Regions from separate parts of the Pseudomonas sp. Tn43 genome, predicted to be linked through region 1. Evidence: predicted binding sites of a transcription regulator. Region 1 holds the regulator's gene; each other region holds the start of a gene.
The links. Region 1 encodes FliA, which starts transcription of late flagellar genes. Its sites were predicted from a motif close to CTAAAGTTTNNNNNNNNNNNGCCGNTAA; they were not measured.
Positions count from the first base shown of each region.

Region 2: the regulator FliA is predicted to act here: its motif matches at 1,510-1,537, upstream of FHW68_RS26820 (methyl-accepting chemotaxis protein).
Region 3: the regulator FliA is predicted to act here: its motif matches at 1,039-1,066, upstream of FHW68_RS13230 (methyl-accepting chemotaxis protein).

Region 1 covers NZ_JACHYG010000003.1:50,643-53,769, reverse strand. The annotation lists gene flhF (flagellar biosynthesis protein FlhF) at 1-540, shown strand, start outside; gene fleN (flagellar synthesis regulator FleN) at 657-1,487, shown strand; gene fliA (RNA polymerase sigma factor FliA) at 1,484-2,224, shown strand; gene FHW68_RS08745 (chemotaxis response regulator CheY) at 2,393-2,764, shown strand; gene FHW68_RS08740 (protein phosphatase CheZ) at 2,795-3,127, shown strand, end outside.
Region 2 covers NZ_JACHYG010000023.1:17,993-21,119, reverse strand. The annotation lists gene FHW68_RS26830 (FecR domain-containing protein) at 1-852, opposite strand, end outside; gene FHW68_RS26825 (sigma-70 family RNA polymerase sigma factor) at 852-1,352, opposite strand; gene FHW68_RS26820 (methyl-accepting chemotaxis protein) at 1,652-3,127, shown strand, end outside.
Region 3 covers NZ_JACHYG010000004.1:336,955-340,081, forward strand. The annotation lists gene FHW68_RS13225 (LysR substrate-binding domain-containing protein) at 68-988, shown strand; gene FHW68_RS13230 (methyl-accepting chemotaxis protein) at 1,174-3,127, shown strand, end outside.

The DNA of each region.
Region 1 (3,127 bases):
CGCATCGGCGCTCAGGAACAGCTCAAGACCCTGGGCCGCATCCTCAATGTGTCGGTGACCCACGTCGACCCGGGCCAATCGCTGGTGCAGGCGCTGGAGCCTTTGCTGCGCAAACGCGTGGTGCTGATCGATACCGCCGGCCTTCAGGCCAGCGACCCGGCACTGCGCATGCAGCTCGAAAGTCTGGCCGGACGGGGCATCAAATCAAAAAATTATCTGGTCTTGGCAACCACCAGCCAGAAACAGGTTCTAACCGCCGCTTATCACAGTTACAAACGTTGCGGCCTCGCCGGCTGCATCCTGACTAAACTGGATGAAACGGCAAGCTTGGGCGAGGTGTTGAGCCTGGCCATCAGTCATGAACTGCCGGTGGCTTACCTCACCGATGGCCCGCGGATCCCGGATGATTTGCATCTGCCGCGTCGTCATCAGCTGGTCAGTCGCGCCGTTAGCGTGCAAATGCAGGAAGAACCCAGCGAAGAAGCCATGGCTGACATGTTCGCTGATATTTACCACAGCCCGACCAAGCAGGTTGGCTGAGGTGCTAATGAACAGTTTTTGTACCTACATCGATGGTCTGCCATGCATTGTTCAGTTGGTGAACGCGCAGCCAGTAATGTGGCCTCCGTCTAAGTAAGACAAGGTAAAGAAATAACATGGGCAGCATGCATCCCGTACAGGTGATCGCGGTGACCGGCGGCAAAGGTGGCGTCGGCAAGACTAACGTGTCAGTGAACTTGTCCCTGGCTCTAGCGGAGCTCGGCCGGCGCGTCATGCTGCTGGACGCCGATCTGGGGCTGGCGAACGTCGACGTCCTGCTGGGACTGACACCCAAACGCACGTTGGCCGACGTGATTGAAGGCCGCTGTGAGCTGCGCGACGTCCTGTTGCAAGGGCCCGGCGGTATTCGCATCGTGCCGGCGGCGTCCGGAACCCAGAGCATGGTTCATCTGAGCCCGGCCCAGCATGCCGGCCTGATCCAGGCGTTCAGCGACATTGGCGACAACCTTGACGTATTGGTGATCGACACTGCTGCGGGTATCGGTGACTCGGTGGTCAGTTTCGTTCGCGCCGCTCAGGAAGTGCTGCTGGTGGTGTGCGATGAGCCGACGTCAATTACCGACGCCTACGCGCTGATCAAATTGCTGAATCGCGACTACGGCATGAATCGTTTCCGCGTCCTGGCCAACATGGCGCAGAGCCCGCAGGAAGGTCGCAACCTGTTCGCCAAGTTGACCAAGGTCACGGATCGTTTCCTCGACGTCGCCTTACAATACGTCGGTGCCGTGCCTTACGACGAAAGCGTGCGCAAGGCCGTGCAGAAGCAGCGTGCTGTCTACGAAGCCTTCCCGCGCTCCAAATGTGCCCTGGCGTTCAAGGCCATTGCGCAAAAGGTCGACACCTGGCCACTGCCGGCCAACCCACGCGGGCACCTGGAGTTTTTCGTCGAGCGCCTCGTGCAACAGACCGCAGGACCCGTCCTATGACAGCCAGTGGCTACAACCTCTACAAGAAGTCGGCGCGTGACGCGCAGTACGAGCTGATCGAGCGTTACGCGCCACTGGTCAAACGCATTGCCTACCACTTGCTGGCGCGTCTGCCGGCCAGTGTCCAGGTCGAAGACCTGATCCAGGCCGGGATGATCGGCCTGCTTGAAGTATCAACCAAATACGACGCCAGCAAAGGCGCGAGCTTCGAGACGTACGCGGGCATTCGAATCCGTGGCGCGATGCTCGATGAAGTGCGCAAGGGGGACTGGGCGCCACGTTCGGTTCACCGTAATACCCGCATGGTCAGCGACGCCATTCGCTCGATTGAAGCTAAAACCGGCCGTGACGCTAAAGATCACGAAGTTGCGGCCGAACTCCAATTGAGTCTCGACGATTACTACGGGATTTTGAACGACACCCTGGGCAGCCGGTTATTCAGTTTCGACGATCTGTTGCAGGACGGCGAACACGAAGGGCTGCACGAGGATGGCGCCAGTGCTCATCTCGAGCCGTCACGCGATCTGGAAGATGAACGCTTCCAGGCAGCGCTGGCGGACGCGATTGCCAATTTGCCGGAGCGTGAGCGACTGGTGTTGGCGCTGTACTACGACGAAGAGTTGAACCTCAAGGAAATCGGTGAGGTCCTGGGGGTCAGCGAATCGCGGGTCAGCCAGTTACACAGCCAGTGCGCGGCCCGTTTGCGGGGGCGTTTGGGGGAGTGGCGAGCGCGCTGACAGGCAGTGTGGGGACACTGCGAACGAGGTGGGTACGGCATTTTGCTGCATCTGCCACGGCCCGTTGTAATCCATGCAACTGTTGAGTGTTACGCCGAATTGATTGAACGGCGCGTTCAGGTGCTGCGCGCGTTTTAAGACTGCTTGGAGGTCGAATTGGACAAGAATATGAAAATCCTCATCGTTGATGACTTCTCAACGATGCGGCGAATCATAAAAAACCTGTTGCGTGACCTTGGGTTCACCAACACGGTCGAGGCTGACGATGGCACCACCGCCATTCCGGTCCTCAACAGCGGGAGCATCGACTTTCTGGTAACGGACTGGAACATGCCCGGCATGACCGGTATTGATCTGCTGCGCCATGTGCGTGCCGATGAAAAGCTCAAACACCTGCCGGTGTTGATGGTCACGGCCGAAGCCAAGCGCGAGCAAATCATCGAAGCCGCTCAGGCGGGTGTGAACGGTTATGTGGTCAAGCCATTCACGGCTCAGGCGTTGAAAGACAAGATTGAAAAGATCTTCGAACGCATCGGTTGATGTGCAAAGCCAGTCCGTCACGGGGGAGCTATGGGGCATAACGAATCTTCGCAGGGCGATTTTGAATCGACTCTGAAAAAACACGCGGTCGAACTGGTCGAGAGCCTTGAAAAAGGCAGGTTCGGCGACGCTGTGCAACTGATCCATGAGCTCAACCAGACCCGTGACCGCGGCCTGTACCAGGAAGTGGGCAAGCTCACCCGCGAGCTGCATAGCGCGATCGTCAATTTCCAGATTGACCCGCACATGCCGCAAGCCGAGGAAGTGTCTCAGATCACGGATGCCACCGAGCGCCTGGGTTATGTGGTCAAGCTGACCGAGGCCGCAGCCAACCGCACCATGGACCTGGTGGAAAACGCCACG
Region 2 (3,127 bases), on a different contig from region 1:
ACGGTAACGCCCGACTTCATTAATGAAGTCTCCCAGGCGCATGTTGCGGGTGACGATCAGGCCGTCGACCCAGGCGCCAGCATCCATGTCCTGCGGCGGTGCCAACTGCGCTCGACTCCGATCGATCAGGTAACTCTGCCCGGCCTGCACCTGAGTCGGCAGCCCATCGGCGGCCCGTGGCGAATGGATGGCGACTGTGCCGCTGGTGACGCTGAGCCGCGTGCAGTCGGCGTCCTGACGAACGATGAAGCGCGCCGCCACACTTTCGAACACGCCGTGACGGCTTTGCACCCGCAACGGTCGATCAAACGAAACCCCTTCACTTGCCTCACCGCATGTCACGACGATCTCGCCGCGAGTCAGTTTGATCAGGCGCTGTTGCGCGGTGTAGTCCAGGTCCACCGCGCTGGCGGTGTTGAGCTCAAGGCGCGTGCCATCCGGTAACTGGAAACCGCGTCGCTCGCCCGTGGCGGTGGCGAAGTCGGCGGTCCACTGTTGCCCGCCGATCACATCCTTGCCCAACCAGGCCGCCGAACCCATCAATAACGCGCCCGACAGCAGCTTCAATGCCTGGCGTCGCCCGAGTCCTTGTGCGCTGTTTTCCAACGTGTTGAAAGCGACTTGAGCGCCGGGCACCGCGCGCAGAGTGCTGCTCAACTCGGCCTGCAAGGACTGCACCCGTTGCCAGGCCAGTTCGTGTTCATGGTGTTCCGCCCGCCAGACGTCGCATTGTTGGCGCAGGCTGGGATTGGTCGCGTTGTTACGCAGGCGCAGCAACCAATGAATGGCTTGTTTGACCACCTGCTGATGGGGCGCGCTGCGACGGGTCAGCGCTGAGTTATCCGCAGGCATCACGCTTCGTACCGCAGCACGTAGCAGTGATACAGCGCGTCGGCCACATAACGTTCCACTGAACGCAGGGATAACCCCATGTGTTCGGCGATCTGCTTGTGGGTAAGTCCTTCGCACTGGGCCAGCAGAAATGCCTGACGCACTTTCGGCTTCAGGCCTTCCAGCATGCGGGCGATGCTTTCCAGCAATTCGAGCACCAATGCCCGCGCCTCGGCGCTCGGGGTTTCGGCCTCGGGCAAATGGGCAATGGTTTCCAGGTATGCGCGTTCGATTTCCTCACGACGCCAATGGTCGATCACCAAGCCGCGAGCAATGGTTCTTAGAAATGCCCGGGGGGCTTTGAGCTCCAGGCGTTCGGTCCTTTGCAGCAACCGGACGAATGTGTCCTGAGCCAGATCCGCCGCATCGGCCGCATTGCCCAATCGCGCACGTAGCCATGCGTTGAGCCACCCGTGATGACTGCTGTAAAGCGCCTGTACTGCAAACTCAGGTGAAGACATGAACGCGACAGCCCGACGTCACAAATGATAATTAGTCGCATTGTCATCAAGGGTCGGAAAATTTGCAACTGCCCTTCGAACAACCACCCACAAATACGGCTATTCGAACGCTCTAGCACGCCGTTCGGCGGGTATCTGACGTGTTTCGTACAAATTCCTAAGATTTCTCCAGCTCGTGCCGACAGACTGGTGAGACATGCGTGCACCAAAGTAGAGCGGCCCCAGAATGCCGTCTGCGCGGTTACATGGAATGTTGAAACCGGAACGCATCCCCACTTTTTGCATAAGAAGCCCATGAAATGAATCTCAAGTTCAGCCATAAAATCCTGCTGGCCGCTTCAGGCGTCGTGGTGCTGGCTTTTGCGTTGTTCACTTTGTACAACGACTATCTGCAGCGAAACACCATTCGCCAAAACCTCGAGTCTTCCGTCGAGCAAGCCGGCGAGCTGACCGCCAGCAGCGTGCAGAACTGGATGAGCGGCCGCGTCTTGGTCCTGGAAAATCTCGCGCAGAACATCGCTCATCAAGGTGCCGATGCTGATTTCCCGGGGCTGGTCGATCAACCGGCCCTCACCTCGAACTTCCAGTTCACCTACGTCGGGCAGGCCAATGGTGTGTTCACCCAGCGCCCTGACGCGAAGATGCCGGACGGCTACGATCCGCGTCAGCGCCCTTGGTACAAGCAAGCCGTGGTCGCCGACAAGACCATGCTGACCCCGCCTTACATGGCCGCGGTCGGCGGGTTGGTGGTGACCATCGCCATGCCGGTGAAAAAGCAAGGCGAACTGCTGGGCGTCGTCGGCGGCGATCTGAGTCTGGAAACCCTGGTGAAGATCATCAACTCGGTGGACTTCGGTGGCATCGGTCACGCGTTCCTCGTCAGCGCCGACGGTCAGGTGATCGTCAGCCCGGACAAGGACCAGGTGATGAAGAACCTGAAAGACATCTATCCGGGCTCCAGTGTCCGTATCGGCAAAGGCAATCAGGAAGTAGAACTGAACAAGCAGGACCGCATCCTCTCGTTCACGCCGGTGAGTGGGTTGCCGAATGCAGAGTGGTACATCGGTCTGTCAATCGACAAGGCCAAGGCCTATGCACCACTGAGCCAGTTCCGCACCTCAGCGCTGATCGCGATGTTCATTGCCGTGACTGCCATTGCCGTGCTGCTGAGTCTGCTGATTAGTGTGCTGATGCGTCCGCTGACCACGATGGGGCGTGCGATGCAGGACATCGCTCAGGGTGAGGGCGATCTGACCCGTCGCCTCGTGGTGCAAAGCAAAGACGAATTCGGCGAGTTGGGCGGCTCTTTCAACCAGTTCGTGGAGCGGATTCACGCGTCGATTAGCGAAGTGTCTTCGGCGACCCGTCAGGTGCATGACCTGTCGCAACGGGTGATGGCATCGTCCAACGCTTCGATCATCGGCTCCGACGAACAAAGCGCCCGCACCAACAGTGTGGCTGCTGCGATCAACCAATTGGGCGCCGCCACCCAGGAAATCGCCCGCAACGCCGCCGATGCTTCGCAACATGCCAGCGGCGCGAGCGAACAGGCTGATGACGGCCGTCAGGTGGTGGAGAAAACCATTTTGGCCATGACCGAGTTGTCACAGAAAATCAGCCTGTCCTGCACGCAGATCGAAACCCTGAATGCGAGCACTGACAACATCGGCCACATTCTCGATGTGATCAAAGGCATCTCTCAACAGACCAATTTGCTGGCGCTCAACGCGGCCATCGAAGCGGCCCGTGCCGGTGAGGCTGGTCGTGGTTTTGCG
Region 3 (3,127 bases), on a different contig from region 1:
CATGATTAAAACTCATGCAGGGGAGTTTCTGATAAGTTGGTGCAATCGCGCTAAAGGAGCCTTCCTGATGTCCCGTCGTCTTCCTCCCTTGTATGCCCTTCGAGCATTCGAAGCCGCGGCGCGGCATAGTTCGTTTACCCGCGCGGCCGAAGAACTGTCGATCACCCAAAGTGCGGTCAGTCGGCACATTCGTACGCTCGAAGAGCATTTCGCCTGTCGGCTGTTTCATCGCAGCGGGCGCAACCTGCAACTGACCGAATCGGCGCGGCTGATCCTGCCCGGCATTCGCGAAGGCTTCACCGCCCTCGAGCGGGCCTGTAATACCTTGCGGGCCGAAGACGACATCCTGCGCATGAAAGCCCCGTCGACCCTGACCATGCGCTGGCTGTTGGCGCGGCTCAGTCGTTTTCGGCACCTGCGACCGGGCAACGAGGTGCAATTGACCAGCGCCTGGATGGACATCGATACGGTGGACTTCAACCATGAGCCCTTCGACTGCGCCGTCATCCTCAGCAACGGGCATTTTCCACTGGACTGGGAGGCGACTTTCCTGTTCCCCGAAGAGCTGATTCCGGTGGGCGCGCCGAATCTTCTGAAGGACCAACCGTGGGACGTTGCGCGCCTGGCCAGTACCGAGCTGCTGCACCCCACGCCAGACCGCCGTGACTGGCGCAACTGGCTGGAGCGCATGGGCCTGACCGATCAAATCTCGCTCAAGGGCGGGCAGGTGTTCGACACGCTGGAGCTTGGCATGATCGCTGCGGCCAGAGGTTACGGCGTGTCCATGGGCGATTTGCTCATGGTGGCGGAGGATGTCGCGCAGGGACGTCTGAGTTTGCCGTGGCCGACGGCCGTTGCCAGTGGTGAAAACTATTACCTGGTCTGGCCGAAAACCCGCCCCGGCGGCGAACGTTTGCGCCGCCTCAGCGATTTCCTGCAAGGCGAGGTCCGGGCCATGGAATTACCGGCTGTCGAACGCCTGGGCTGAATCGATGGAGCCGCCGCAATGGCGGCCTTGGGCCATATCCTCGCTCATTACTCAAGTATTCAACTTTGCCGCCGAAAATCTGCTGATGGCACCGTCGTGCAGGTTCCATGTTTCCCCCACCATCAGAAATTTTGCCGAGTGTGCGATGGGATCAGAATGATCCGGCCACTGGGTCAGGAGCTGTCATGTCTCAACCTCGTGCTCGGATTGCCTCACAGCTGGGTCTTGCGCTTGCCGTGATTCTGGCAATTGTCATCAGTGGCAGTACCGTGTTCGCCCTGCGCTCGCTGGACACCGCCAACCTTGCCACCCGCGAAGAGCATCTGGCCAGTGAGGCTCGCTTGCTGGCTGATCAGTTGAGCACCTTTCACGGCACCTTGCGTGAAAGCACCCAGCGCTTGGCCGGCCTGTTCGAGAAGCGCTTCAGTGCCGGTTTGAGCGTGCACCCGGATCAGCCGGTGACCGTGGCGGGTGTGCAGACCCCGGGCCTGCACCTGGGCAGTGAAGTGCTGAATAACAACTTCGCGGAAGTCGACGAGTTCAAGCAGATGACCGCAGGCGTTGCGACCGTGTTCGTGCGCAGCGGTGAAGAGTTCATTCGGGTCAGCACGAATGTCACCAAACAAGACGGCAGCCGAGCCATTGGCACACTGCTCGACCACGCAAACCCGGCTTACGCCCGTTTGATGGCGGGGCAGAGTTACGTGGGGCGAGCGTTGCTGTTCGAACGCTTCTACATGTCGCAGTACACCCCCGTACGCGACAGCGGAGGTAAGATCATTGCGGTGCTGTACGTAGGATTCGATTACACCGACGCGCAGAACGCACAGTTCTCCAACCTCAAACGCTTCCGCATCGGCCAGACCGGTTCCCTGGCGTTGCTGGATGAACAAGGCAAATGGTTGGTGCCAATTGCCGGTGTACAGGCGCCGGATCAGGCGGTGCCAAGCATCGTCGGTCTGGCCAAGACGCCGGGCAAAGGCGACTTCTGGAACGACACGTCGCAAGATTTTTACAGTGTTGCCGTGCCGTTCGAAGGCGGGCCGTGGTCGGTGGTGGCGAGCATGCCGAAAAGCGAAATCCGCGCCGTCACCTGGAGCGTGGGTATTCAATTGGCGATCGGCAGCTTGCTGGCGATGTTGCTGGCGGTTGGTTCGGCGGTCTGGTTGCTGCGCAGCAAACTGGCGCCACTGGGGGATCTGGTACGCCAGGCCGAAGCCTTGGGCGCCGGTGATTTGAGTGTTCGCCTGAACGTGTCGAGCAATGACGAAATCGGTCAACTGGCCCGCGCCTTCAACCAGATGAGCCAAGCCCTGTCGACCATGGTCGAGCACATCCGTAAGGCCTCGGCAGAGGTCAACAGCCGTGCCCAGGCGTTATCCGGGTTGTCCGGTGGCGCCTATGAAGGGATGGAGCAGCAGTCCGGCGAAATCACCAGCATGGCCGGTGCCGTGGAAGAATTCAGCGCCACCTCGTTGAATATCGCCGACAACATGGGCAACACCCAGCGTCTGGCGCAGGAAAACGCACAGCAAACCCAGATCGGTCGTACGTCGATGGACGAAGCGTCTTCTTCCCTGGAGCAAATCGCCGGTGCATTGAACAGCACCGCGACGGTAATCAATACCTTGGGCCAGCGTTCCCAGGAAATCGGTGGCATTGTCGGGGTAATTACCTCGATTGCCGAGCAAACCAACCTGCTGGCGCTCAACGCCGCCATCGAAGCCGCCCGCGCTGGTGAGCAGGGCCGTGGGTTTGCGGTGGTGGCCGATGAGGTGCGTAACCTGGCCTCGCGTACCCGCCAGGCCACTGATGAAATTTCCGGGATGATCCAAAGCATCCAGCAGGAAACCGGCAACGCCATCAGCACCATGGAGCAGGGCAACGTGCTGATGCAAGAAGGCCTGTCACGCAACGCCAACGTCGCCTCGGCGCTGGCACGGATCGATGAACAAAGCCGCTCGGCCGGTCAGCAATTCGCCGCCATTACTACCGCGACCCAGGAACAAAGCAGCACCGCGACCTTGCTCAGCAGCAACCTGCAAAGCATCGCGTTGGCGAACAGTGAACAGCGCGAAGTGGTGTCGAACCTGGCTGTGACGGCCAAAGAGCTGGAGAAGCTGGCGGCGGACTTGCGGC